DNA from 3 places in the Nitrospirillum karajorum genome. Region 1 is predicted to be linked to each of the others. Evidence: predicted binding sites of a transcription regulator. Region 1 holds the regulator's gene; each other region holds the start of a gene.
What was found. The regulator LexA, encoded in region 1, represses DNA repair genes until DNA is damaged. The targets are predictions, from matches to a motif close to ATGTTCTANTTTGGTTC.
Positions count from the first base shown of each region.

Region 2: dinB (DNA polymerase IV) is a predicted target of LexA. The motif match lies at 4,984-5,000, and genes of this name have one in related genera.
Region 3: UCD39_RS14545 (ImuA family protein) is a predicted target of LexA. The motif match lies at 5,471-5,487, and genes of this name have one in related genera.

Region 1 is NZ_JAZBQB010000003.1:2,490,601-2,502,738, forward strand. Features, by position in the region: gene gltX (glutamate--tRNA ligase) at 1-182, opposite strand, end outside; gene UCD39_RS25300 (ComEC/Rec2 family competence protein) at 645-2,681, shown strand; gene lexA (transcriptional repressor LexA) at 2,730-3,443, opposite strand; gene UCD39_RS25310 (hypothetical protein) at 3,596-3,775, opposite strand; gene UCD39_RS25315 (molybdopterin molybdotransferase MoeA) at 3,697-4,794, opposite strand; gene moaC (cyclic pyranopterin monophosphate synthase MoaC) at 4,826-5,332, opposite strand; gene trpC (indole-3-glycerol phosphate synthase TrpC) at 5,334-6,140, opposite strand; gene trpD (anthranilate phosphoribosyltransferase) at 6,140-7,225, opposite strand; gene UCD39_RS25335 (anthranilate synthase component II) at 7,222-7,842, opposite strand; gene UCD39_RS25340 (divergent polysaccharide deacetylase family protein) at 8,101-9,240, shown strand; gene UCD39_RS25345 (hypothetical protein) at 9,281-10,615, shown strand; gene UCD39_RS25350 (heavy-metal-associated domain-containing protein) at 10,790-10,993, shown strand; gene UCD39_RS25355 (tubulin-like doman-containing protein) at 11,164-12,138, shown strand, end outside.
Region 2 is NZ_JAZBQB010000003.1:1,692,502-1,699,058, reverse strand. Features, by position in the region: gene UCD39_RS21585 (2Fe-2S iron-sulfur cluster-binding protein) at 1-2,036, opposite strand, end outside; gene UCD39_RS21580 (glutathione S-transferase family protein) at 2,109-2,726, opposite strand; gene UCD39_RS21575 (alpha/beta fold hydrolase) at 2,986-3,693, shown strand; gene dinB (DNA polymerase IV) at 3,882-4,955, opposite strand; gene UCD39_RS21565 (hypothetical protein) at 5,065-5,412, opposite strand; gene UCD39_RS21560 (mechanosensitive ion channel family protein) at 5,599-6,489, opposite strand.
Region 3 is NZ_JAZBQB010000003.1:192,250-198,806, forward strand. Features, by position in the region: gene UCD39_RS14535 (error-prone DNA polymerase) at 1-2,642, opposite strand, end outside; gene UCD39_RS14540 (Y-family DNA polymerase) at 2,701-4,479, opposite strand; gene UCD39_RS14545 (ImuA family protein) at 4,483-5,433, opposite strand; gene UCD39_RS14550 (ParD-like family protein) at 5,621-5,842, shown strand; gene map (type I methionyl aminopeptidase) at 5,842-6,557, shown strand, end outside.

The DNA of each region.
Region 1 (12,138 bases):
AGGCCATCGATGATGGCGTCGACCGCCGCCTGGGTGGAGCGCGCCCGGTCCGTATCCTCGATGCGCAGCAGGAAGGTGCCCCCGTGATGGCGGGCGTACAGCCAGTTGAACAGGGCGGTACGGGCGCCGCCGATGTGCAGGTAGCCGGTGGGGGATGGGGCGAAGCGGGTGACGACACTCATGGGAAACGCACTCTCCGGCATGCGGGCGGGCGGCGCTTCGCCAGGCGCTTCGGGGACGGTCTCCCTGGGGGACGTCATCCAAAGGTTGACGACGCGACGCGACTATCGAGATAGCTGGTGATAAGGTCCGGCGGCAGGATAGCCGCCAAGGGCGCATCACCAGGATGCGGAAGCCGCTCAGATAGCACACCCGGAACGAAGATGCACCCTGAGGCGGGCCCCGCTGGACAGACTGGCAGTCCTCCGAATCTTGCGCCCGCAGGCCGGCCGCCCGGCAGTGGGGAACAGGACTGGAACGCGGGCGTCCCGTCCTATTTAGCTACTGGGCGGAGCGAATTTGGAACCGAGCCACCCCCTTCAGATGTGATGCGCGTCACACATCGTGTGCTCGCCGCGTTACTCAGCATTGTCGCATCTGCGTATGTCAATTTGGTGGAAGAGCGCGAACGCTGGGTGCTTTGGGTGCCCGTCTTTCTCGGGGCCGGCATCGCCCTCTATTTCGCGCTGCCGGGGGAACCGCCGCCGTGGAGCGGCCTGCTGTTCACCCTGGGCGTCCTGGGCCTGTACCTGCTGGCGGGCGACCGGCTGCCACTCCGCCTGACGTTGGGCGCCTTGCTGGCCCTGGGGGTGGGATTCACGGCGGTGCAGGCGCGCACCACCTGGCTGAAGACACCCATTCTCCAACGCCCTTTGGGGCCTGTTCCCTTGGAGGGGCGCGTCGCCAATGTCGAGCGCCTGGACAAGGGCGTACGGGTCACCCTGGCCGATCCCCATATTCCCCGCCTGGCGGCGGAAGCGACGCCCCCGGCCGTACGCATCCGCTTGCGGCCGACCGACGTGGCCCCGCCGGCGGGCACGCGCGTCCGTATCCTGGCCGCCCTGCGCCCGCCGCCCGACAGCCCCGAGCCCGGCGCCTATGATTTCCGCCGTTCCGCCTTTTACCAGGGCATTGGCGCCGTGGGTTTCGCCTTCAAGACGCCGGAGGTGGTGGCGCCGGCACCGGTGGGCGTGATCGGCTGGGTGAATGACCGGGTGGTGGCCTTGCGCGAGTTGATCGCCGCCCGCGTGGCCGAGCGGCTGACGGGCGCGCCGGCCATGATCGCCATCGCCCTGCTCAATGGTGAGCAGACGGGCATTCCGCCCGATGACCTGCAGGCCATGCGCGTATCCGGGCTGCAGCACATCCTCTCCATCTCCGGCCTGCACATCAGCCTGGTGGCGGCCATCTTCTATTTCGCCGCCCGTGCCGCGCTGGCGCTCTGGGAGGGGGTGGCGCTGCGGTACTCCATCAAGAAATGGGCGGCCGCCTTCGCCATCCTGGCGACCCTGGCCTATATGATGCTGGTGGGCGCGCAGGTGCCGACCTTGCGCTCCGTCCTTATGACGGCGCTGGCCATGGTGGCCATCCTGGCCGACCGCTCGGTATTGAGCCCTCGGGCCATCGCCGTGGCCGGCATCCTGTGCCTGCTGTATCAGCCGGAGCAGTTGCCCGGTCCCAGTTTCCAGATGAGCTTCGGCGCCGTGCTGGCGCTGATCAGCGCCTATGAGGTGCTGCGGGCGCCGCTGAGCCGGTGGCGCAAGGAGGGCGGCTGGCCGCGGCGTGTCCTGCTGTTCGTGGGGGGCCTGTGCCTGACCTCCATCATCTCCACCATCGCCACCATGCCGTTCTGCCTCTACCACTTCCAGCAGGTAGCCAATTACGGCGTGCTGGCCAACCTCATCGGCATCCCCATCACCGAGCTGTGGATCATGCCGCTGTGCCTGGTGGCCTATGTCGCCATGCCGTTCCACTTGGAGGGGTGGATCATCGACATGATCGGCTGGGGCTGCCAGGGCATCCTGTGGACGGCCCGTGTCACCGCCGCCTTGCCAGGGGCGGCCCTGCACGGCGCCGCCCTGTCCGACATGGCCTTCGGCCTCATGGTGGTAGGGGGGCTGTGGCTGATGCTGTGGCGCCGCCGCTGGCGCCTGATCGGCCTGGCGCCCGTCGCCCTGGGCTGCGTGTTGGCGCCGCTGACGCCCCGGCCGGACATGGTGGTGTCGGGCGGCGGCACCATGGTGGCGGTGCGCGATGGGGGCGGCAAGCTGTGGCTGTCGTCGTCGCGCGGCGGCGGTTTCGAGGTGGAAACCTGGGGCAAGCGCGATGGCGGGGAGGGGCGGCCGCCCGCCTGGCCCACTGTGGGCACGGATGACGGCAGCTTGCGCTGCGACAGCCTGGGTTGCCTCTACCACCCCGATCTCTATCGACCGGACCAGCGCGATCCAGCCGCGCCGGACGGTCGGCTGGTCGCCATCGCCTGGACGCGCGATGCCCTGGCGGAGGATTGCGACAACGCCGATTTGGTCATCTCCCGCGTGCCGGCCGCCGGCTGTGACGCCCCCCAGGTCATCGGCCCCGACGTGCTGGCCGCGCGCGGCGCCCACGCCCTGTATTTCGAGCGGGGCGCCATCCGCATCGAGACGGTGCATGATCCGCAAAGCAAACGGCCCTGGGACTGACGTCACCAGGGCCCGGACGCAGTCGCGGCCTAGGTCGGCAGGGAATGATCAATACCGGCGGAACAAGCCCACCAGGCGGCCCTGCACCCGCACCCGGTCGGCGCCGAACACCCGCGTTTCGTAAGAGGGGTTGGCCGGTTCCAGGGCGATGGAGTTGTTCTTGCGGCGCAGGCGCTTCAGCGTCACCTCGGCGGCGTCCACCAGGGCGACGACGATGGCGCCGTTCTCCGCCGTCTCGCAGCGCTGGATGATGACCGTGTCGCCATCATGGATGCCGGCCTCGACCATACTGTCGCCGGCCACCTCCAGGGCGTAATGCTCCCCGATGCCCAGCATGGAGACGGGTATGTCGATGCTGCTGCCGCTGTCGCGCAGCGCCTCGATGGGCAGGCCGGCGGCGATGCGGCCATACAGCGGCAGGCTCACGGAGCCGACGGCATCGCCCGGGTCCTTGCCCGGCAGCCCGGCCTGGAAGTCGGCCTTGATGACATTGGGCTTGAACCGGGGTTCCACCTCGGCAGGAGCGGCCTTCTTGGGCGCCGGCGTCGTCTCCGGCAGGCGCAGCACCTCCAGCGCGCGGGCGCGGTGCGGCAGCCGGCGGATGAAACCACGCTCCTCCAGCCCGGTGATCAGGCGGTGGATGCCGGACTTGGACTTCAAGCCCAAGGCGTCCTTCATCTCATCGAAAGAGGGGGAGACGCCGCCTTCACCCAGGTGCTGGTGAATGTACAGCAGAAGCTCCTGTTGCTTACGCGTCAGCATATCGCCCCCTTTGCTGTGTCGAACCGCTATATATGGAACAAACCCGAAACGTACTTGCCATGTTCTATTTTGGTTCACGGCCGGCGTCAAGCGTTAGCGATCAAAAACCACCAGACGATGACAGATTTAGGGCGGGTTCAGGGGACACTGGCTTAAATTCCGTCCAGCGGCACGATGTCCACAGGCTCTCCGGCCTCGGCGGCGGCGGCATGGGGCGGCCGGACGATCAGGCAATCCGCCGCCGCCAGGCGACTCAGCATGGAACTGTCCTGCTGGCCGAAGGTGGTCGCGATGGGCAAGGCGCCATCGCCGGGCCGCAGCGTGGCGCGCAGGTAATCCTGGCGGCGGTCGTTGGCGGGCAGGGGGGCACCCAGGACCGCGCGCGCCCGGGGGGCTCCGCCGGGTCCAGGCCCTGCAGGCGCCGCAGCGCCGGAACCAGGAACAGGGTGGCGCACACCAGGCTGGAGACGGGGTTGCCCGGCAGCCCCAGCAGGGGCGTGGCGCCCAGGCGCCCGAACATCAGCGGCTTGCCCGGCCGCATGGCGATCTTCCAGAAGTCCAGTTCCAGGCCCTGGGCGCCCAGTACGGTGCGGATCAGGTCGTGTTCCCCGACGGAGGCGCCGCCGGTGGTGACCAGCAGGTCGCAGCCCGCGGCCCCGCGCGCCAGGATGCCAAGGGTGTCGGCGTCGTCGGGCGCGATGCCCAGGTTGACGGGAATGCCGCCCTGGCGCCGCACCAGGGCCGCCAGGGCCAGGCCGTTGCTGCTGACGATCTGGCCCGGGCCCAGCGGCTCGCCCGGCATCACCACCTCGTCGCCCGTGGCCAGGATGGCGACGCGGGGGCGGCGGCGCACCGTCAAGAAGGGGTGGTTCATGGCGGCGGCCAGGGCCACGTCGCGCACGGTCAGGCGGCGGCCTGCCCTCAGGCCCACGGTGCCGGCGGTGAAGTCCAGGCCGGCGGCGCGCACCCAGCGGCCGGGCCTGCCCTCGCGCACGCGCACGCTGTCGCCCAGGTCGTCGCAATCCTCCTGCAGCACCACGGTGTCGGCGCCATCCGGGATGACGCTGCCGGTGAACAGGCGCACGGCTTGGCCGGGGGCGACGGCGCCGGTGTAGGGCCGGCCGGCCGGCGCCTCGCCGATGCGGGCCAGGGTGATGGGCAGGGTGGCCAGGTCCGATCCGCGCACGGCCCAGCCGTCCATGGCGGAAACGGCGGTCGGCGGCTGGGTCACGCGGGCCACGACATCGGCGGCCAGGACGCGGTCCTCCGCCTCGCCCACCCCCACCAGCTCCCCGGCCACGGGCTGGAAGTGCGACAGGATGCGCGTCAGCGCTTCATCAACGGGGATCATGGGGCGGGCCTTGGCGAAGCTGGGGGCGGGGTCAGGGGGTGTCCGCGCGGTAGGGGCCGCTCTTGCCGCCGTCCTTGGCGATCAGGCGGATATCGGCGATGACCATGCCCTTATCCACCGCCTTGCACATGTCATAAAGGGTCAAGGCCGCGACGCTGACGGCGGTCAGCGCCTCCATCTCCACGCCGGTGCGGCCCTTCAGCTTGGCCGTGGCTTCGATCTCCACCGCGTTCTGGTCGGCCAGGCAGGTCAGGTCCACCGTCACCTTGGTCAGGGCCAGCGGGTGGCAGAGGGGGATCAGGTCGGGCGTGCGCTTGGCCGCCATGATGCCGGCCAGACGCGCCACGCCCAGCACGTCGCCCTTGCCCACCTGTCCCGCCTGGATCAGGGCCAGCGTTTCCGCCTTCATGACCACGCGGCCGCGGGCGGTGGCCAAGCGCTCCGTCTCCGCCTTGTCGGAGACGTCGACCATCACCGCCTGCCCGGCGGCGTCGAAATGGGTGAAGCCGCTGGTCTCCGCCATGTCAGTCTCCGCCATGTCAGGCGACCTTCTGGTCCAAACCCAGCAGGGCGCGGGTGGCGGCCGCCACGTCGGCCTGGCGCATCAGCGATTCGCCCACCAGGAAGCGGCGGGCGCCCACGATCTCCATGCGCAGCAGGTCCTGCGGGCTGTACAGGCCGCTTTCCGCCACCAGATGGCGGCCGGGCGGCACCATGCCGGCCAGCATTTCCGTGGTGGCGAGGTCGATGGACAGGGTCTTGAGATTGCGGTTGTTGACGCCCAGCAGGCCGCCGGGCAGGGCCAGGGCCCGGCGCATCTCGTCGGCGTCATGCACCTCGACCAGCACGTCCATGCCCCAGCCAGTGGCGGCGTCGTACAGCTCCGCCGCCTGGGTGTCGTCCAGCGCCGCCATGATCAGCAGGATGCAGTCGGCGCCCAGGGCACGGGCCTCGGCGACCTGATAGGTGTCGAGCATGAAGTCCTTGCGCAGCACCGGCAGGTCACAGGCCGCGCGGGCCGCCACCAGATACTCGTCGGCCCCCTGGAAATAGGGCACGTCGGTCAGCACCGACAGGCAGGCGGCGCCGCCCTCCTGATATGCCCTGGCCAGGGCCGGCGGATCGAAATCGGCGCGGATCAGGCCCTTGCTCGGGCTGGCTTTCTTGATCTCGGCGATCAGGGCGTAAAGCCCCGCATCCACCTTGGCCTGCAGGGCGCGGGCGAAACCGCGGGTGGGGCCGGCGTCGCGCGCCGCCCGTTCCACCTCCGCCTGGGGGCGGGCGGCCTTGGCCGTGGCGATATGGTCGCGTTTGTCGGCGCAAATCCGGGCCAGGACATCGCTCATCAGCGGGTTCCTTCGTTCTTCGCCGCCGCCGCCGGGACGGCTTCTTCCGTCACCGGGGGCGGCAGGGAGCAGTGGTGGACCAGGGCCGCCAGCTTGGCGGCGGCGCGGCCGTCGTCCAGGGCTTGGGCCGCTTGGGCCACGCCGTCACGCAAAGTGGTGGCCTTGTCCGCGACGATCAAGGCGGCGGCGGCATTGATCAGAACAATGTCACGGTAGGCGCCCCGCTCCCCCGCCAGCAAAGCGCGCAGCGCGCGGGCGTTCTCCACCGCGTCACCGCCCTTGATGTCCTGCGGCCGGGCGCGCGGCAGGCCGGCATCCTCCGGTGTTACCTGGAAGCGGCGGATGGCGCCGTGGCGCAATTCCGCCACATGGGTGGCGCCGGTGGTGGTGATCTCGTCCAGCCCATCCTCGCCGCTGACCACCCAGGCGACCTCGGTGCCCAGGCGGTTCAGCACCTGCGCCAGCGGTTCCACCCAGCGCTCGGCGAACACGCCCATCAACTGGCGCCGCGCCCCCGCCGGGTTGGACAGGGGGCCGGTCAGGTTGAAGATGGTGCGGGTGCCCAGTTCCACCCGCGTCGGGCCGACATTGCGCATGGCGCCGTGGTGGCGGGTGGCCATCAGGAAGGTGATGCCGTCCTGCCATAGGGCCGCGCGTACGGCCTCCAGCTCCGCCTCCACGTTCACGCCCAGTTGGCCCAGCACATCGGCGGCGCCGGACTTGGAGGACAGGGCGCGGTTGCCGTGCTTGGCCACCGGCACGCCGCAGGCGGCCAGGACGAAGGCCACGGCGGTGGAGATGTTGTAGGTGCCGCTGGCGTCGCCGCCGGTGCCGCAGGTGTCGATGGTGCCGGGGGGGCAGTCGATACGCGCCGCGCGGCCGCGCAGGGCACGCACCGCGCCCGTGATCTCGTCCACCGTTTCGCCGCGCACGCGCAGCGCCATGAGGAAGCCCCCCATCTGCGATGGGGTTGCGTTGCCGGACATGATGATGTCGAAGGCGGCCAGGGCCTGATCCTCCGACAGGCGCTTGCCCTCGGCCACCCGGCCGAGCAGCGCCTTCATGTCGCCGATGTCACCGCTCATGCCGCCAGGCCGGTCTTCTTCACGGCCTTGCGCGCCACGCCGGCGAAATCCAGGAAGTTCGCCAGGATCTGGTGGCCATGGTCGGAGGCGATGCTCTCGGGATGGAACTGCACCCCGTGGATGGGCAGGGTGCGGTGGCGCAGGGCCATGATCATCCCCTCCTCGGCGCCCGTCAGCCAGGCTACCGACTCCAACTCCGCCGGCAGGGTCTCGCGCTCCACGATCAGGGAGTGGTAGCGCGTGGCGGCGAAGGGCGAGGGCAGGCCCTTCATGACGCCGCCGCCCTCATGGGTGACCTGGCTGACCTTGCCGTGCATGGGCACCGGGGCGCGGATGACGCGGCCGCCGAAGGCCTGGCCGATGGCCTGGTGGCCCAGGCAGACACCGAACAGGGGGATGCGCTTGTCCGCGGCTGCAGCGATCAGGGGCAGGCAGATGCCGGCCTTGTCGGGATCGCAGGGGCCGGGGGAGAGGACGATGGCCTCCGGCTTCAGGGCCAGCGCGTCGTCCACACTCAGCGCGTTGTTGCGCCAGACGGCCACGTCGGCGCCCAGCTCGCCGATGTAATGCACGAGGTTGTATGTGAAGCTATCGTAATTATCGATGAGCAGCAGCATGATCTGGGACCCGTTCGGGGAATTGGACATGGCCAAAGGCGGCTTACAGTAGTCCGGCCGATGTTGGCAGGGCAACCGGATTGGGCGCGGATCCGATAAGCGGCATAAGCCGCCTAGGAGATTGCCAGTGCGCCGGCGCTGTAGCACTAGTGGGGGGCCGGCCGGCGCAACGTGGCCGGTGCTTCTTCAAGGGACAGGCATGACCGTTTCCACCGCGTCCGTTCCCGCCACGTCCGTTCCCACCATGGGGGCTCGCTGATGCCCCGCCGCGTCACTCCCCCGCCGCCGCTGGGGCGGCCCAGACAGGGCGGGGCGGGTCAGAAAGGCCCCAAGCGCGCGCCCGCGCGCCGGCGCGAGGGCGCCCGGATCAGCCTGACTCGGGCGCAGTTGGCCGGTATCGTCGGCCTTACGGCCATCGTCGCCTTGCTGGGCGCCTATGCGCTGGGCAACCGCCATCCGCACAAGCCCACGGTGGCGACCGCGCCCGCCCCATCGGCACCGGCCAAGACCGGCCCCCGCCCGCCCGGCACACCGCCGGCCCCGCCGGTGACGCCGCCGGAACAGCATGCCGAAGCGCTGACGCCCCCGCCTCCAGCCGCGTTGCCTAAGACCGAAGCGCCGAAGGCTGAGCCGGGCAAGCCGGAAACAGGGAAGGCCGGCGCCGCCTGGCGGCGCAATGCCGTGCCGGCGCCGCAGATGGCGGCCCCCGCGCCCGGCGCCGCGCGTGCCCGCATCGTGCTGGTGATCGACGACCTGGGCCTGGACCGGCCCCGCTCCACCCGCGCCGTGGCCCTGCCGGGTCCGGTCACCACCGCCTGGCTGCCCTATGCCCACGATCTGGCCGAGCAGACGCGGGCGGCAAGGGCGGCAGGGCATGAATTGATCGTCCATGTGCCCATGGAGCCGATGGGCAAGGCCGACCCGGGCCCCGGCGCCCTGACCGTGAACCTCAGCGATGAGGAAATACAGCGGCGGCTGGAGACGGATTTCGCTTCCTTCGATGGCTATGTCGGCATCAACAACCACATGGGCAGCCGCTTCACCGCCAACGAGGGCAAGCTGGCCGTCGTGCTGGCCGAACTGTCGCGGCGCGGCCTGATGTTCCTGGACAGCCGGACCACGCCGGACACCAAGGGGCCGGAACTGGCCGCGCGTTACCACCTGCCCCTGGTCAGCCGCGACGTGTTCCTGGATGACGACCAGTCACCCAAGGCGGTGCAGGCCATGCTGGCCAAGGTGGAGGAGGTGGCCCGCCGCCATGGCACCGCCGTCGCCATCGGCCATCCGCACGACGTGACCTTGACCGCCCTGGAGCATTGGCTGCCCACCCTGGCCGCCAAGGGTTTCACCCTGGTGCCCCTGACGGCGGCGGTCCCGTCCACTCCTGGGGGAAGCTGAGGCAGGGTGTCCGACATGTCCGACGTGTCCCGAACGGCGGTTGGATACGCTGCAGGCGCGTAATTACATTGAAATAAGAGATAATAATTTTGGCACGACATATGCTTACCCCCTTTTTGGGGTTGGTTTTTGCCTGCTGGGCCAAGTCAAGAACCCCTGCCGTACCCACGGCGTATTTTATTTCTCTACCTATAAAAATGGAGGACTCTTTATGTCGAACTGCTGGAAAGATATCTGTGAAAAAATTATATCGAATAATTCTTCATCTTTTTATTCTATACCCGTAAATATTCTACGAAATGGATCTTCGTATAAGGTCGGAATAAGTGCGAATGTGACCGTCAGCGTTTATAAGAATCCGCAAAATCAAAATGATGGAACGACGACCGTCACACTTAGCGGTCTTTATGAATTCGATACTGGCGGGCCTGGTGCCTACATTGCTTTTAACCCCAATGGGGGATCGACTCTCGGGGCGTCTAGCAGCATCGCCAATCCGATCGCCCAAGTTACCCAGGGGTATTACAGCGGCATTCAGTATCAGGCCACCGTCGCGCCCACGGTTGTCACGCTCCAGGGATTGGGACCGGCCGGCAACCTCGTGGTGCCTGCGAACGTCGCCCTCGTGACTTCCATTACCAACACAAAGTCGGATGAGGGCGTGGGGTACAACGGCTTCCCCATTTATGAGGGGTTCTATGGTGACTTCGGCGCCGCGTTGGGAGTGGTGCCGCTGACGGCCATAAGCCCTTTGTTGGCCCCGGCAGTACCGGCCAATCCGCCCTACATGATCAGCGTATTGGCACAGGTCATTGCCAATGGAGCCCAGCAGGCTTTCATGGTTCTGCTGCCGCCGGCGTCCGAGGTTGGCAGTGACCCCACAGGGTACATCTTGATCGGCGACACCGCCTCGCTTCTGTCGATCTTGAGCGACTATGGGCAGTTCTCCATGGGCGGGCAGAAATCCGTGAACGTTGGCGCATCCACGGACGTGAACAGCTATGCGGAATGCCTGATTCAAGATGCGGTTCTGACCGCTGACGTTCCCCAAAGCAATCCGCAGCAGAAGAGATTCACCCCCATCGGCGTGTGTTTCGACACGGGGGCGACGACCACCGTGCATCCCGGGTCCAACCTTGAGGTCACCTCCGATGCGGTCTCGAATATCGCGCTGGGGGCGTCGACCGTTGGCGGCCAGTCCTGGAACCTCATCCATGATCGAGGCGCCACCACGCCGGTTGCGCCCAAGCCTTCCAAGAATGATCTCCAGGGCTACGTCAATACCGGCGTGGAGTTCTTCATGAAAAACGCGGTGCTGTATGATCTGGCGGGGGGCAATCTTTACGTTATGCCTTATTCGTCCACGAACGGCTGAACGGACCGTTGGCGGCGCCCTGGCTGCCCGGGCGGGCTGACCCCCGCGCCACCGCCTGGGCGTTGAGCGGGGGCAACGACCGGGTTGGCTTTTCCCGCCGAATGGGTTCCATTGATCGCGGCACCGCCCCCGTCAAGGGTCTCGGTGCCGCGATCAAACCGTTTGGAGAGAGATGTGAACGCCTCATATCGGATCGACGGCATGACCTGCCAGGGCTGCGCCCGTTCGGTGACCAAGGCCATCCAGGCCGTCAGCCCCATGACCGAGGTGGCCGTGGACCTTGAGGCCGGCGTGGTGGCCGTCACCGGCCCCGCCGATGGCGATCAGGTGAAACGCGCTGTGGAGGACGCGGGCTTCGACTTCGTCGGGCCAGTCTGATCCGAGCGTCTTGTTCGTCATAAAAATGAAATAATCAAGTGTATGCTCGCCTTTATGGGCCTGAAACCGACCAATCACACCACCTGGACTTAAAATCCGCCTACGCCCACAACGCCACATAGAGTATATCCCGAAGAAACGGGTATTGGCTTTGGTGGTGGGCGGAATCGATGGGGCATCTCGTCATAGGTCTTGGCGGAACGGGCGGCAAAGTCATCCGGGCGCTGCGTAAGCAAATCTATGCGGAGATGCGGGCGGAAAATCCCGGGGACGTGAAGATCGCCTATCTTTACGTCGATTCCAGCGGCGAGATGATGGCGCAGGACGATCCCAGCTGGAAGGTGCTGGGCTATTCCGTCCAGCTTCCCTTAGGCAGCCAGCTGCGCATCACGGGGGAGGATCTGTCGGCCCGCCTGGCCAATATCGACACCTACGCCGGCATCAAACCCTGGATCGGGGATCGCGCCACCTGGGGCGACGTGCTGGGCAGCGTTGTCGGGGCCGCCCTGGGCGGCCAGAAACGGCGCCTGGGCCGCTTCCTGTTCGCCTGCAAGATCGACCAGTTCCGCAAGCAGGTGCAGTCCGCGGTGAAGGAGTTGCAGTCCACCGGTGTGGGGGAGGTCACTTTCCACGTCGTGGCCGGCCTGGCGGGCGGCACGGGCAGCGGCGCCATCATCGATGCGTTGGCCCAACTGCGGGATCTCTATGACGATTCCCTGCGCTATCGCATCATTCCCTATCTCTTGCTGCCGGAGCGTCATCCCAACCCCAACTGGGACACTGGCAACTATCATTCCAACGGCTACGCGGCCCTGCTGGAACTGAACGCCCTGTCCACAACCGCCTACAAGCCGTGGGATGTGACCGGCGTGCGCGGGCGGCTGACCCTGAGGGACGCGTTCAACGGAGCCTATCTGTTCGGCAACGAGAATGAGAATGGCTACCAGGCGGATGTGGACCGGGAGCTGCCGGGCATTCTGGCCGATTTCCTGTACCAGAAGATCGTCGTCGCCTCGCAGGTCGGCTGGCGGTCGCTGGAGCGCATGGAGAACGCCGAGAATGGCGATGGCGCGCCGGAAACGGCGCCGGGCCAGAAGGTGGGGGAGCGTTCGAAGCGGTTCCTCAGCTTCGGTATAAAGCGGGTC
Region 2 (6,557 bases), 800 kb from region 1:
CAGCAGATCAGCGCTTCACCCGCCGCCACCGGCGCCGTGGGCTCCGTCACATAACTCACGGCCCCCGACAGCACCTTGGTCCGGCAACTGCCGCAGGTTCCAGAGCGGCAGCTGAACGCGGGGCTGAGGCCGCGCGCCTCCGCCAGCTCCAGCAGGGTTCCCGACCCCGGTGTCCAACGGGCCTCCTTCACCGACTGGGTGAAGACCACCGGCACCGGCGCGGTCGCCGGCGGCGCGCGCGGCGGAACGGGGGCGGTGACCGGCGCCGTCCTCACCAGGGCGGACGGGCCGAACGCCTCGGCATGGATGCGCGCGTCGGCGACGTTGAGGCCGCGCAGGCCGTCATACAGCGCCTGCATGAAGGGACCGGGGCCGCACAGGTAGAAGTCATAGTCATTAAAGGGCAGGAAGCGGCCCAGCAGGGCCATGTCGATGCGGCCGTCGGCGTCATAGTCCACGCCCTCCTCCGCGTCGCCCGTGTCGCTCAGCACACGAACGACGCGCACCGCCCCCTGGGCCGCCGCCACCAGTTCCGCCAGTTCGGCGTCGAAGGGCCGGTCGGCCTTGGACCGGGCGGCCTGGAACAGGATCGTCGGCCGGATGCCCCGCGTCCGCAGGCCCTCGTAAACCACATGGCGCAGCATGGCCAACATCGGCGTGACGCCCACGCCGCCGGCCAGCAGCACGGCGGGCCGCTTCTGCCGGGCGTCGATGGTGAAGGCCCCGGCGGGGGACCGCGCCTCGATGATGTCACCCACATGGACATGGTCATGCAGGTGGCTGGAAACCAGGCCGTCGCGCTTCACGCTGATGCGATAGACGGCATCGGACGGCGCCACCGACAAGGTGTAGGTGCGGATCGCCGGCTTGTCCGCCCCCGGCAGGCTCAGCCGGATGGGCAGGTGCTGCCCCGCCACATGCGGGATCAGGCCGGCGCCATCGTCCGGCATCAGGTAAAAGGACCGGATGCTGGCGCTTTCCTCCACGATGCGGGTCACCTTGAACGGGCGCCAGCGCGTGGCCAGGTCCGCCGCGCGCAAGCGGTCAGCGGCCTGGACCCAGTCGCCGGTCATCAGCGAATTGGGCGACCAGCCATCCTCCTGGAAATCCCAGCGCAGCGGGAAAGCGCCGGGCCGCCGCACCACCCGCCGGGCGCGGAAGGTCCACAGACGCTCCGCCCCCTGGAAGGCCGCGACCTCGGGGCTGTCCAGGATGATCTGGGCGTCGCCGGTCAATTGCAGCATGTCGCCGGTTTCAAAGTCGATGAACACCAGCCCGGCCTTGCCGTTCTCCAGGATGTTGCCCAGCGTGGCGAAGAACAAATTGCCGGCGAAGTCCGGAATGGTCAGCGTGCCATCCTCGGCCACACGGACGAAGCCCGCCTTGCCGCCACGATGGGAGACGTCGACCTGGCGGCGGTCCTCCCGCTCGGCGTAAGAGGCGACGAAGAAGGTATCCGCCGCCGCGATCATGCGCCGCGCCTCCGCATCCAGCTCCGCGCTTTCCAGCACGGGGCCCGTGAACAAATCGGCGGGGTCGCGCACGAAACGGACGTCGCGCAGTTGGATGTATTGCGGGCAGTTGCCGAAGCTCTGGTCGACCTGGAAATGGAAAGGGCCGGGACCGGAGCGCAGGATGCCGTTCACCCGGTTGCGGCGCCGGGTGTGCAGCTCGATGCCCAGCAGGCCGATGGCCTCCCCGTCCCGCATACCCCCGGCCGCCGGGTCAGTTGGGTCGGGCCGCGCGTCGATCTCCAGCGTCCGGGGCGTCGGCGCGGCGATGAAGCCGGGCCGACCGGCCAGCAGGGTGGCCCAGGCGTCGCCGCGAGGGTCGACACTGCCCGCCACGATGAAGGGAATCTGGGCGTAGAAGGCGCGGTGCTGGTCGGGCATGTGGTCACGGATCACCCGCTGCCCCACCGCCGCCATCCTCTCCGCCACGCCGACCCGTTTCTGGATCGCGCGCTCGCCGGCATGCCAGACCGCCAGCTTGGTCAACGCCCCGTCAGATGCCCTGTCAGTCGCCGTGTCAGCCATGGCCGCCTCCCCTTCATCCCAAGCCGGTGCGCCAAACAACGCACCGGCGCCATATCTGTCAGTTGGCTCCCATCACTTCACCGCCGACAGCCCCACCGCCGACTCGGCGAAGGGAACGAAGCCCGGCAGCGCCTCGATGCGGCGCAGAAAGGCGGTGACGCGGGGATAGGGCGACAGGTCGACATTGCCCTCCGGCGCGCGGGCCACGTAGCTGTACAGCGCCACGTCGGCGATGGTGGGATGGTCGGCCGCCAGCCAATCACGGGTGGCCAGCCAGGCCTCCAGCGTCCTCAGCAGGACGTGCGCCCGGCCTATGACCTCCTCCGCATTGTGCTTGGAGCCGAAGAGGGTGACCAGGCGGGCCGCCGCCGGGCCGTAAGCCACCTCTCCCGCCGCGACCGACAGCCAGCGCTGGACGGCGGCGGCCCCTTGGGCATCCTCCGGCAGCCAATCGGTACGGCCCAACTTGCGGGCGAGATAGACCAGGATGGCGTTGGAATCGGAGATGACGGTGCCTTCGTCCTCCAGCACCGGCACTTGGCCGAAGGGATTGAGCGCCAGGAATTCCGGCTTCTTGTGCGCACCCGACATCAGGTCGACCTCGACCAGGTCGTGCGGTTGTCCGAGCAGCGACAGGAACAGGCGCGCCCGGTGCGCATGACCCGACAGGGGATGATGGTGGAGCTTCATGATCTGGTTCCCGACTTCGCGCCCGGGTCCATTCCCGGGCCGTCGACCAGAGAGTCGTTCAATCGGCATTTGAGGGGAATTGCCACAGTCGACACTTCATTAGTGTCAGCAGCGTAATAATCCGGCACGGAGCCTGCGCCCGCGAAATTGGGAAACGAAAACACCAACGCCTTGAGGATTCGACAATACCGGGATCGCTCCCCTGCCTAGAGATGGGGTGACCGCACCACGCGGTGCCCCTGATCCGGAGTTGACGCCCATGGAAATCCCCCCCTCCTCCACCGCCCCCACCGTCGTACTGGTGCATGGCGCCTGGGCCGACGGCTCAAGCTGGCAGCCTGTCATCCGCCTGCTGCTGAAGGCTGGCCTGCCCGTCGTGGCCGTCCAGAACCCCACCACCTCCCTCGCCGACGACGTGGCCGCGACGCGGCGGGTGCTGAACACCATTCCCGGCCCCGTCGTACTGGTTGGGCACAGCTGGGGCGGCACGGTGATCACCGAAGCCGGCAACGACCCGAAGGTGAAGGCGCTGGTCTATGTCGCCGCCTTCGCCCCGGGGGTGGGCCAGAGCACCGGCGACCTGGTCGGCGCGCATGCCGCCCCGCCGGCCCTGGGCAAGATCATTGATGACGGCACCGGCTTCCTGACCTTGAGCGTCGACGGCTGGGTGCAGGACGTGGGCCAGGACCTGCCGGAGGAGGAGGCGCGGCTGCTGGCCGTGCTACAGCCGCCGCTGGCGGCCCGCACCTTCACCGACACCATCACCCAGGCCGCCTGGTCCAGCCGCCCCACCTGGTACATCGTCTCCAGCGAGGACCGTATCGTCAGCGTCGAGCTGCAGCGCACGCTGGCCGTGCGGATGAAGGCGAAAACCACGGAGCTGAAGGCCAGCCACTTGTCCCTGCTGTCGATGCCGGAGGCGGTGGCCAAGGTCATCGGCGACGCGGTCGCCGCCTTGGCCGGTTAATACCAAGGAGCGATGATTCCCATTCATCGCTCCTTGGTAACGGTGGCGACTGCCGCCGCGCGCCGTAAGGCGCGGAAGCCAAGCCGCCGGATGGCGGCGCCGGCGACTGAGGGCGATGAGCCTGGCCATAGGTCAGGATCATCGCTACTTGGTATAAACCCCAGCCCGGCGCAGGTGGGGCGCGGGGATCAGAACCCGAACTCCAACTGCGCAGGGGGTCCCGCCGCCTCGAAACTGGACACCGTGACGCCCAGCAGGCGCACGCCGGTGGGCAGGGGATAGACGGTGCGCACCAGGTCGACACTGATGGTGCGCAACGTCTCCTGCGACACCACGGGGGCGGCCAGGGTGCGGCTGCGGGTGGCCTGGCGGAAGTCGCCGTACTTGATCTTCACCGTGACGGTGCGGCCGAAGGCCTGGGCCTTCTCGCACCAGGCCCACACCTCATCCGCCATGGACAGCACGCCTTGCTCCACGGCCGCCGGCTCCGTCAAATCCTCCAGGAAGGTGGTTTCCGAACCGGAGGATTTGCGCGGGCGGTCGGACACCACGGGACGGTGGTCCTCGCCATGGGCGATGGCGTGATACCAGGGGCCGGATTTGCCGAAGTGGGTTTGCAGAAAGCTGACGGTCTGCCGCCGCAGGTCGGCACCGGTGTGGATGCCCAGGCTGTTCATCTTTTCCGCCGTCACCGGGCCCACGCCGTGGAACCTGCCCACCGGCAGGGTCTCGACAAACGCCTCGCCATATCCCGGCGGCACGACGAACTGACCGTTGGGCTTGCGGTGGTCGGAGGCCAGCTTGGCCAGGAACTTGTTGTAGGAGACGCCGGCGGAGGCGTTCAGTCCCGTCTCGGCCTTGATGCGGGCGCGGATTTCCGTGGCGGTGGCCGTCGCCGTGGGCAGGCCCCGGCGGTTCTCGGTCACGTCCAGATAGGCCTCGTCCAGCGACAGCGGCTCGATCAGGTCGGTGTAATCGGCGAAAATCTCGCGGATCTGGCGGGAGATGGCGCGGTACACCTCGAACCGGGGCGGCACGAAGATCAGGGGTGGGCATTTGCGCAGGGCGGTGGTGGAGGGCATCGCGCTGCGCACGCCATACTCCCGCGCCTCATAGCTGGCCGCCGCGACCACGCCACGCTTGGCGCCATAGCCCACGGCCACGGGACGCCCGCGCAGCTGCGGATTGTCGCGCTGCTCCACGGACGCGTAGAAGGCGTCCATGTCGACGTGGATGATCTTGCGGATGCCGGGGCTGGTCATAGCCCCGGTATCTTAGCAGAATCATCATGAACAGAGAGAGAACATCATCACAGATGCCTCTCTTCCCACCGGCTCATGTCACCGGCGGGCCCTTTCACCGCTGGACGGTTCAGGAAACCGGGCGCACCAGTTCCAGCTGGTCGCCGACGCGGCGCAGGTGCAGTTCCAGGGCCTGCTGGCCGGCCCCCCGGGGCACGGAAACCACCGCTTCCTGCTCGGGCGCCAGGGTGGAGACGAAGCGGACCGTGCTGGCCGGGTCCTGGGTGCCGGCGGTGACCACCACCTGATAACCGGCCTTGGTCGGATGGTAGTAGAGGTTGACGTCAACGGCGTCGAACTTGGCCTTCAGGGCCGTGTCGGCGGTCAGGGTCTCAGACCGGGCCACGGTCGCCAGGCCCACGGCACCGGCGACGACGGCGGAAAACAGGATGGAATGGGCGGCGATGGAGCGCGACATGATGAACCTCTATTGGATAGGGCGGGCAGCATTTGCTGCAACTGCGAACACCAATATGGCACCTGCGAGATAATAGACAACGGTGTCAGTCGCTCACCCGCCATGCGGCCCGAGAAGGCCATGGGTGACTTGCGTCATTGCCGGCGCGACGCCGGGGCCGTACAGCCTTGGGCCCCTGAGACGGCCTCAGGCCACGGGCGCCCCGCTCTGGGGCGTTTCGCTCTGGAACGCCTCGCCCTGGGGCGTCGCCGCTGGCAGTTCGATCGCATGGATGGCGCGGATCAGATCGCTCTTCACGGCGGGCACAATGTCCTCGGTGGTGGAGAAGCCCACGACCACGTCCAAGGCCCGCGCATCACCGGAACGGTCGAACAGCACGGTGGGGCCGGGCAGGATGCGGGGATCGGCGGCCACGATGCGGCCCACCGCCTCAGCAACCCCTTCCAGATCGCTGGTCTCCGGAATGCGGAAGCGCAGCTCGCCGGCATGGGCCGGGGTTGGGTGGACGCTCATGTTGCGCAGCGCCTGCCCCCAGACGCTGTTGTTGGGAATGATGATCTGGATTTGGTCGTCGGAGATCAGCTCGGTCCAGAACAGCGACAGGTCGCGAACCGTGCCGGTGGCACCGCCCACCTGCACCTTGTCGCCGATCTTGAAGGGCCGGAAGATCAGCAGCATGACGCCGGCCGCCAGGCTGGACAAGGTGCCCTGTAGGGCCAAGCCGATGGCCAGGCCGGCGGCGCCGATGACGGCGACCAGGCTGGCGGTCTGGATGCCGAACTGGGCCAGCACCGCCAGCACGGTCAGGGTCAGCACGGCGTAGCGCGCCAAGCTGGCGAAGAAGCCCCGCAGCATGGCGTCGAATTGCGGGGTGCGGGCCAGGACGGTGGAGACGATGCGGCTGGCCTTGCCGGACAGCCACAGCCCGATGAGCAGGATCAGGATGGCGGCCAGCAGGTTGACGCCATTGGTCACGACCCAGGGGATCAGGGCATTAAGGCTGACCAGGAGGGCCTGGGTCTTCTGGTCCACGGAGTCCAGCACGGGAAGGTCCAGGACGGGCAAAGTCAAATGCATGCGAGGGAAGCTCCGGTTAGCCACGGGGATAAACGCCAGCGGCACGAGATAGTGACTCGTGCCGCTGT
Region 3 (6,557 bases), 2.3 Mb from region 1:
TTCAGCGCCAAATCCAGCAGGGGCGGCAGCCGTTCGCCCAGGGCGCTGACCGCCCACAGCGCCTGGCGCCGGTCCAGGCCCATGGACTGGAAGGCGTCGGCCTCCGCCAGCAGCTCCAGGGTGCGCGGCGCCAGGCGGGCGCGGCGCCAGAGATCATGCGGGCTGGCAAAGGGCTCATGCCCCCGCGCCTCCAGCAGGGGCTGCACCGCCGCCTCGCTCAGGCCCTTGGCCAGGCGCAGGCCCAGGCGCAGGGTCTGGAACCGCTGTCCCCGCGCCGGCGGCTCCAGCCGGCTGTCCCAATCGGAATGGTTCACGTCCGGCGGCAGCACCACCACGTCATGCTCCCGGGCGTCGCGCACGATCTGCGCCGGGGCGTAGAAGCCCATGGGCAAGCTGTTCAGCAGGGCGCAGGCGAAGACGTCGGGATAATGGCACTTGATCCAGGCGGAGACGTAAACCAGCTTGGCGAAGCTGGCGGCATGGCTTTCCGGGAAGCCATAGGTGGAGAAGCCCTTGATCTGGTTGAAGCAGCGCTCCGCGAACTCCTCGGTGTAGCCGTTTCTCAGCATGCCGCTGCGGAACTTCTCCTCGAAGGTGTCGATGTCGCCCAGCTTGCGGAAGCTGGCCATGGCCCGGCGCAGGGCGTCGGCCTCGGCCCCGGTGAAGCCGGCGCCGACGATGGCGATCTGCATAGCCTGTTCCTGGAACAGGGGCACGCCCAGCGTCTTCTTCAGCACCCTCTTCAGCGCTTCGGAGGGATAGTCCACCGGCTCCAGCCCCTGACGGCGGCGCAGGTAGGGATGGACCATACCGCCCTGGATGGGCCCGGGGCGGACGATGGCCACTTGCACCACCAGGTCATAGAACTCGCGGGGGCGCAGGCGGGGCAACATGGACATCTGCGCCCTACTCTCCACCTGGAACACGCCCAGGGTGTCGGCCGCGCACAGCATGTCATAAGTCGCCTCATCGCCCTGCGGAACCGTGGCCAGCGTCAAGTCGCGGCCGTAATGGTCGCGCAGCAGGGTGAAGGCCCGGCGCAGGCAGCTGAGCATGCCGAGGCCCAGGACATCGACCTTCATCAGACCGGCGGCGTCCAAATCGTCCTTGTCCCACTCGATGTTCTGCCGGTCCTCCATGGCCGCGTTCATGATGGGGCAGAAGGTGGCCAGCGGCTTGGGTGTGATGACGAAGCCGCCGACATGCTGCGACAGATGGCGGGGAAACTTCGAGATCTGGCCCGTCAGGTCCAGCACCTGGCGTAGCAGCGGGTCGTCGGGGTCCAGCCCCGCCTCCCGCGCCCGCTCCTCCTCCGGCGTGCCGGTGCCCCAGCCGGAAATCATGGCCGACAGCTGGGCCACCGTGTCCTGGCTCATGCCCATGGCCTTGCCCACGTCGCGCACCGCCCCGCGCGAGCGGTAGCAGATGACGGTGGCGGCGATGGCGGCGTGGTCGCGGCCGTACTTCTCGTAGATGTGCTGGATCACCTCCTCCCGCCGTTCATGCTCGAAATCCACATCGATGTCCGGCGGCTCGTTGCGCGCGCTGGAGATGAAGCGCTCGAACAGCAAACCGCTTTCCACCGGATCGATGGAGGTGATACCCAGGCAGTAGCAGACGGCAGAGTTGGCGGCCGATCCCCGCCCCTGGCAGAGGATGCCCTGCTCGTTGGTGAACCTCACGATCTCATAGACCGTGAGGAAGTAGGAGGCGTAGCCCAGTTCCCCGATCAGGGCCAATTCCTTGTCGATCTGCTTTTGGACATCTTCCGGCACGCCCGCCGGGTATCGTTTGCGGGCCCCCTCCGCCGTCAGCTGGGCTAGGCGGCCCTGTGGCGTCTCCCCCGGCCCGACTTCAGCCGGGTACAGGTAATCCTTGCGCAGTTCGCTGATGGAAAAGGTGCAGGCCTCTACGATGTCGTGGATGCGGGCCAGGGCCCGGGGGTGACGGTGGAACAGGCGCGCCATCTCCTCCGGCGGTTTCAGGTGGCGCTCGGCATTGGCGGCCAGGCGCCAGCCCGCCGTCTGGATGGTGCAATGCTCGCGGATGCAGGTCATCACGTCCTGCAGCGCCCGCCGGCCGGGGTGGTGGTAATGCACGTCGTTGGTGGCCAGCGGCGACAGGCCGTGCGCCTCGGCCAAGGCCGCCAGCCGGTCCAGCCGCCGGGCGTCGTCGCCCTGGTAACGGTGGGTCAGGCACAGGCTGAGGGTGCGGCCGAAACGCCGGCGGTAATCGGCCAGGTCAGCGGCGAAGCCCGTGTCGAGACTGTCCGGCGGCACCACCGCCATCATCTGGCCGGCGGCATGGGCCTCCACATCCGCGCGGGTCAGGAAGCATTGCCCCTTGGGCGCCCGGCGCATGCCCACCGTCAGCAGGGTGGACAGGCGGCCATAGGCCGCGCGGTCGGTGGGCCAGCACAACAACGACGGGCCGTCCGTCAAATCCAGCCGCGCGCCCACCACCAGGCGGAAATCCAGGTCACGCGCCGCCGCATGCGCTTGCACCACTCCCGCCAGGCTGTTGCGGTCGGTCAGCGCCATGGCGCGATGCTCCAGCGCCTTGGCCGCCTCCACCAGCTCACCGGCCTTGGAGGCGCCGCGCAGGAAGCTGAAATTGCTGGCGACTTGAAGCTCTGAATACATGGGTCCCTCAAGCGCCGGCGGGCCATCCGGCCCTTGGCTATCCTCCCTTTTCAGTCCGCTACCGCTCCCCGAAAAGGTCCGGCGGCCGCAGTCGCGGCCTAGTCGCTACGCTCCGGAAGAAATTCTTACGCAGGCAGACGTCACCCGAAAAAGCCGTGCAGGAACCAGCGGGGTGGCGGGCCGCCGGCGTGGTAGAGGCCCAGGCGGTACAGCCAGAAGCGTCGGCCCTCGCCATCCTCCACCCGGTAATAGTCGCGGGGCTCGGGATTGGGGTTGGGGCGGCGCCCCCCCCTTCCCACCATTCCGGCAGCAGGCGCTCCGGCCCCTCGGCCCGGCCCACGCGGTAGGTCTGGTCACGCCAGCGGAACAGCAGGGGCGGGTCGTCGGGAATGGGCGCCACCACCTCCACCGCCTCCGGCCGGGGCAGCAGGCGGATGGGACGCGGCCGGTCAGCCGGCCAGGCGAGTGGTGCGGGCGCCGGCGGGGCCGCTGGCGGGCTGTTGTCCTGCGCCTCGGCCGGCACCGCCCGCACCGCCTGTTCCGGTATCCAGCTTTGCCGGGGCAGCAGGCGCAGCACCCGGCCAGGACCCAGACGGGCGCCCAGCCGGTCCACCAGTTCCGCAATGGGCGGATCGGCCACCAGGGGGTTGCCGGCGGCCGCCGCCTCTCCCCCCTTCGCCGTCGGCGGTCCCACCAGGTCGGCCAGCCCGTCGCCGCTCAGCACCGCCTGCCCTCCGTCGAACGGAGCGGCGTGGGTGACCGAAATGGCCATGGTCTCAAAGCCCGCCCCAGGCTCCAGCTGGTCCATGCGCGGTTCCAGCAGCCGCCAGAGGTGGGCGGGGTCGCGGTTGGGGCGGCTGGCACCCACGCTCAGCACCTGGGGCGGGGCATCGTGGCCGGCATCGATGCGCCAGGCCTCCAGTTCCAGCGAGCGCGCGCCCTCCCCCGCCGCCGTCAGGCTGGCCGCCACCCGGCCCAGCAGATGGCGCACCGCCTGGGCCAGGCCCTCGGGCGTGGAGAGGGGATCGACCACCGTCAGGCGGGCGGTGTGGCGGGTGGGCGCGCGGCGGGGCGACAGCGGCTCTTCCACCCAGCCCAGGGCCTGGTCCAGGCGCAGGGCGACCTGGGCGCCGTAGCGCGCCGCCAGCGCGGCCCGGTTCTTGGATCCTTGACCCCCTGTTCCTTGGGCCGTGCGCATCAGTTCACCCACCCGGCGCAGGCCCACCCGGCGCAGGCTGGCCACCAGGTCGCCGCCCAGACGCAGGGCCGGCAGCGGCAGGTCGGCCAAAGCCTCCGCCGCCCCACCCGGCGGCACCACCAGCTGGGCGCCAAAGCGGGCCTGCGCCCAGGCGGCACCGATGCTGTCGGCGATGGCGGCCCGTGCCTCGACCCCCGCCTTGGCCAGCCGGCGCTCCAGATCCAGCAGCAGTTCATGCTCGCCGCCCAGCAGGTGGGCGCAGCCGGTGATATCCATCAGCAGGCCAGGGCCCCAACCAAGACCTTTGGGGCCGAAGCCCGGTGGATCGCTGGGGTCCACCGCCGTCCAGGGGGTATAGCGCCGGGCCCAGTCGGCCAGGCGCCCCAGGGCCGCCACGTCGCCCTCGGGATCAGCGTCCACGACCTGCACCTGCGGCTCCAGCGCGCGGGCATCGGCCAGGCCCATGCCCGGCACCAGACGCTTGGCCCGCGCCGCCGCGTTCACCGCCGCCACGGTCAGGCGCCCCCGGTCCGACAGGCGGGTCACCAGGGGCGTACCGGCGGCCAACGGCGGCGCCAGTCCACGGGTGATACGGTCGGTGGCGAAGGTGGGCAGCCAGAGGGAAAGGATGCGGCGCATGGCTCAGCCCACCGCGCGCAAAGTGGAGGTGAGTTGGGTGGGGGTGAAGGGCATCACCGCCGAGGCGGGCGGCGGCGTCTCCGGCGCCGGCGCGGCCGCCTGGCCCGCCGCCTCCAGCCTCAACCCCTCGCGTTCATACAGGGTCCAAGCCCCCGGGCGGCCGCCCCGGCAGCGCAGCAGTTCCACCCGCCAGGCGGGGCCGGTGAAGGCCGAAGCGGTGGTGCCCCAATCTCCCGCACGGGGTTCCTGGATGGGGGCCGTGCCGACCTGCCAGCGGGTGACGGCGGCGGTGGCCTGGGTGCTGCCCCGCCCACTGCCCCACCCAGCGCCCTTCAGGCCCTTCATGGCGCCGCCCTTACCCGCGTTCAGGCGCAGCAGCAGTCCCGGCACGCCGCCCGTTTCCGCCGCCAGGTGCAGGCGGCGGCTGGCCGTCAGATCCAGGCCCCCGGCCTCCCCCACCACAGCGCCCACACGGGGGCAGCGCAGCGCCTCCTCCATGGCCCACAGCAGGTCGACCTCGTTTGCGGCGTGCACCACCACCAACCGCCCCGGCCCCACCCCCTGGGCATCCAGCCCGGGGGCGTAGAGGTCGGGCGCCCGCGTCATCCACAGGATGGGGCCGCGCACCTGGTCCGCCAGCCGGGCGGCCAGCAGCGCCGTAAAGGCCGTGGCGGCACCGGCGTCGAGAGCGCCCGCCGCCGCCACCTCATGCAGTGCGGCGCGCGGCAGGCCGTGGGCGCCACCTTCCCCCGGGCCGGCCGCCGGCAGATGGGCGTCCACCGCCGGCACGCCCAGGGGCACCACGCCCCGGCCGATCCCCGGCGCTTCCACCGCGCGCACCTGTTCCCGCAGCACCGCCAACAGGCGCTGGCGGTCCAGGGCACCCTCAGACTGCCCCTCTTCAGGACAAGCTGTTGGCCAAGCTGCGGAAATGGGGGTAGGTGTGGCGGGCATGGGGATGCTGCCTTGGTCTCTCGCGTGCGTGGGGATGATGTTCTTGTTATGTTCTAATCCGGAGTCGGCCGCCCGGTCAAGATGAGTCGACACCCCAAAATCGGACTATCCGGAATCGACAGCGCCGATTGACGCTCCCGGCCGCCTCCTATATGAAACGTATACGTTCCGTATATTGGAGAGCCCCATGGGCATCGTGAAGATCGACGACGACCTGCATGAGGAGGTGCGCAAGGCCAGCACCGTGCTGTGCCGGTCCATCAACGCCCAGGCCGAATACTGGATGAAGATCGGCATGCTGGCGGAGGCCAACCCCACCCTGTCGCTGAACGACATCCTGCGCATCCAGTTGAAGATGGCCTCCGTCCACCTGGAAGCGGAACCCCATCAACTGGAACCCACCCCATAATGGTCAAGCGCCCCGACGAGATCGAAAAGCTAGGGGAGGCCGGGCGCCTGTTGGCCAGCGTCTTCCACATGCTGGACGACATGCCCCTGGCCGGCCTCAGCACGCTGGAGGTCAACGACCGGGTCGAGGACTACATCGTCAACCAGTTGCACGCCCGCCCCGCCAGCAAGGGGCAGTACGGCTATGGCTACGTCCTCAATTGCTCCCGCAACGAGGTCGTCTGCCACGGCGTGCCCTCCGCCACCGACATCCTGGCGGACGGCGACATCGTCAACTTCGACATCACGCTGGAGAAGAACGGCTACATCGCCGATTCCAGCAAGACCTACCTGATCGGCGACGTCGCCCCTGCCGCGCGGCGCCTGGTGCAGACGACGTACGAGGCGCTGTGGCACGGCATTCGCCAGGTGCGCCCCGGCGCCCACCTGGGCGACATCGGCCATGTCATCGAGCGCCACGCCAAGCGCAACGGCTACACCGTGGTGCGGGAGTATTGCGGCCACGGCATCGGCCGGGAGATGCACGAGGACCCGCAGATCCTGCATTTCGGCAAGCCGGGCACGGGCATGCGGCTGAAGGAAGGCATGGTCTTCACCATCGAGCCCATGCTGAACCAGGGCGCCGCCCAGGTGGAAACCAAGGACGACGGCTGGTCGGTGGTGACGGTGGACGGCAGGCTGTCCGCCCAGTTCGAGCACACCGTGGCCGTCACCGC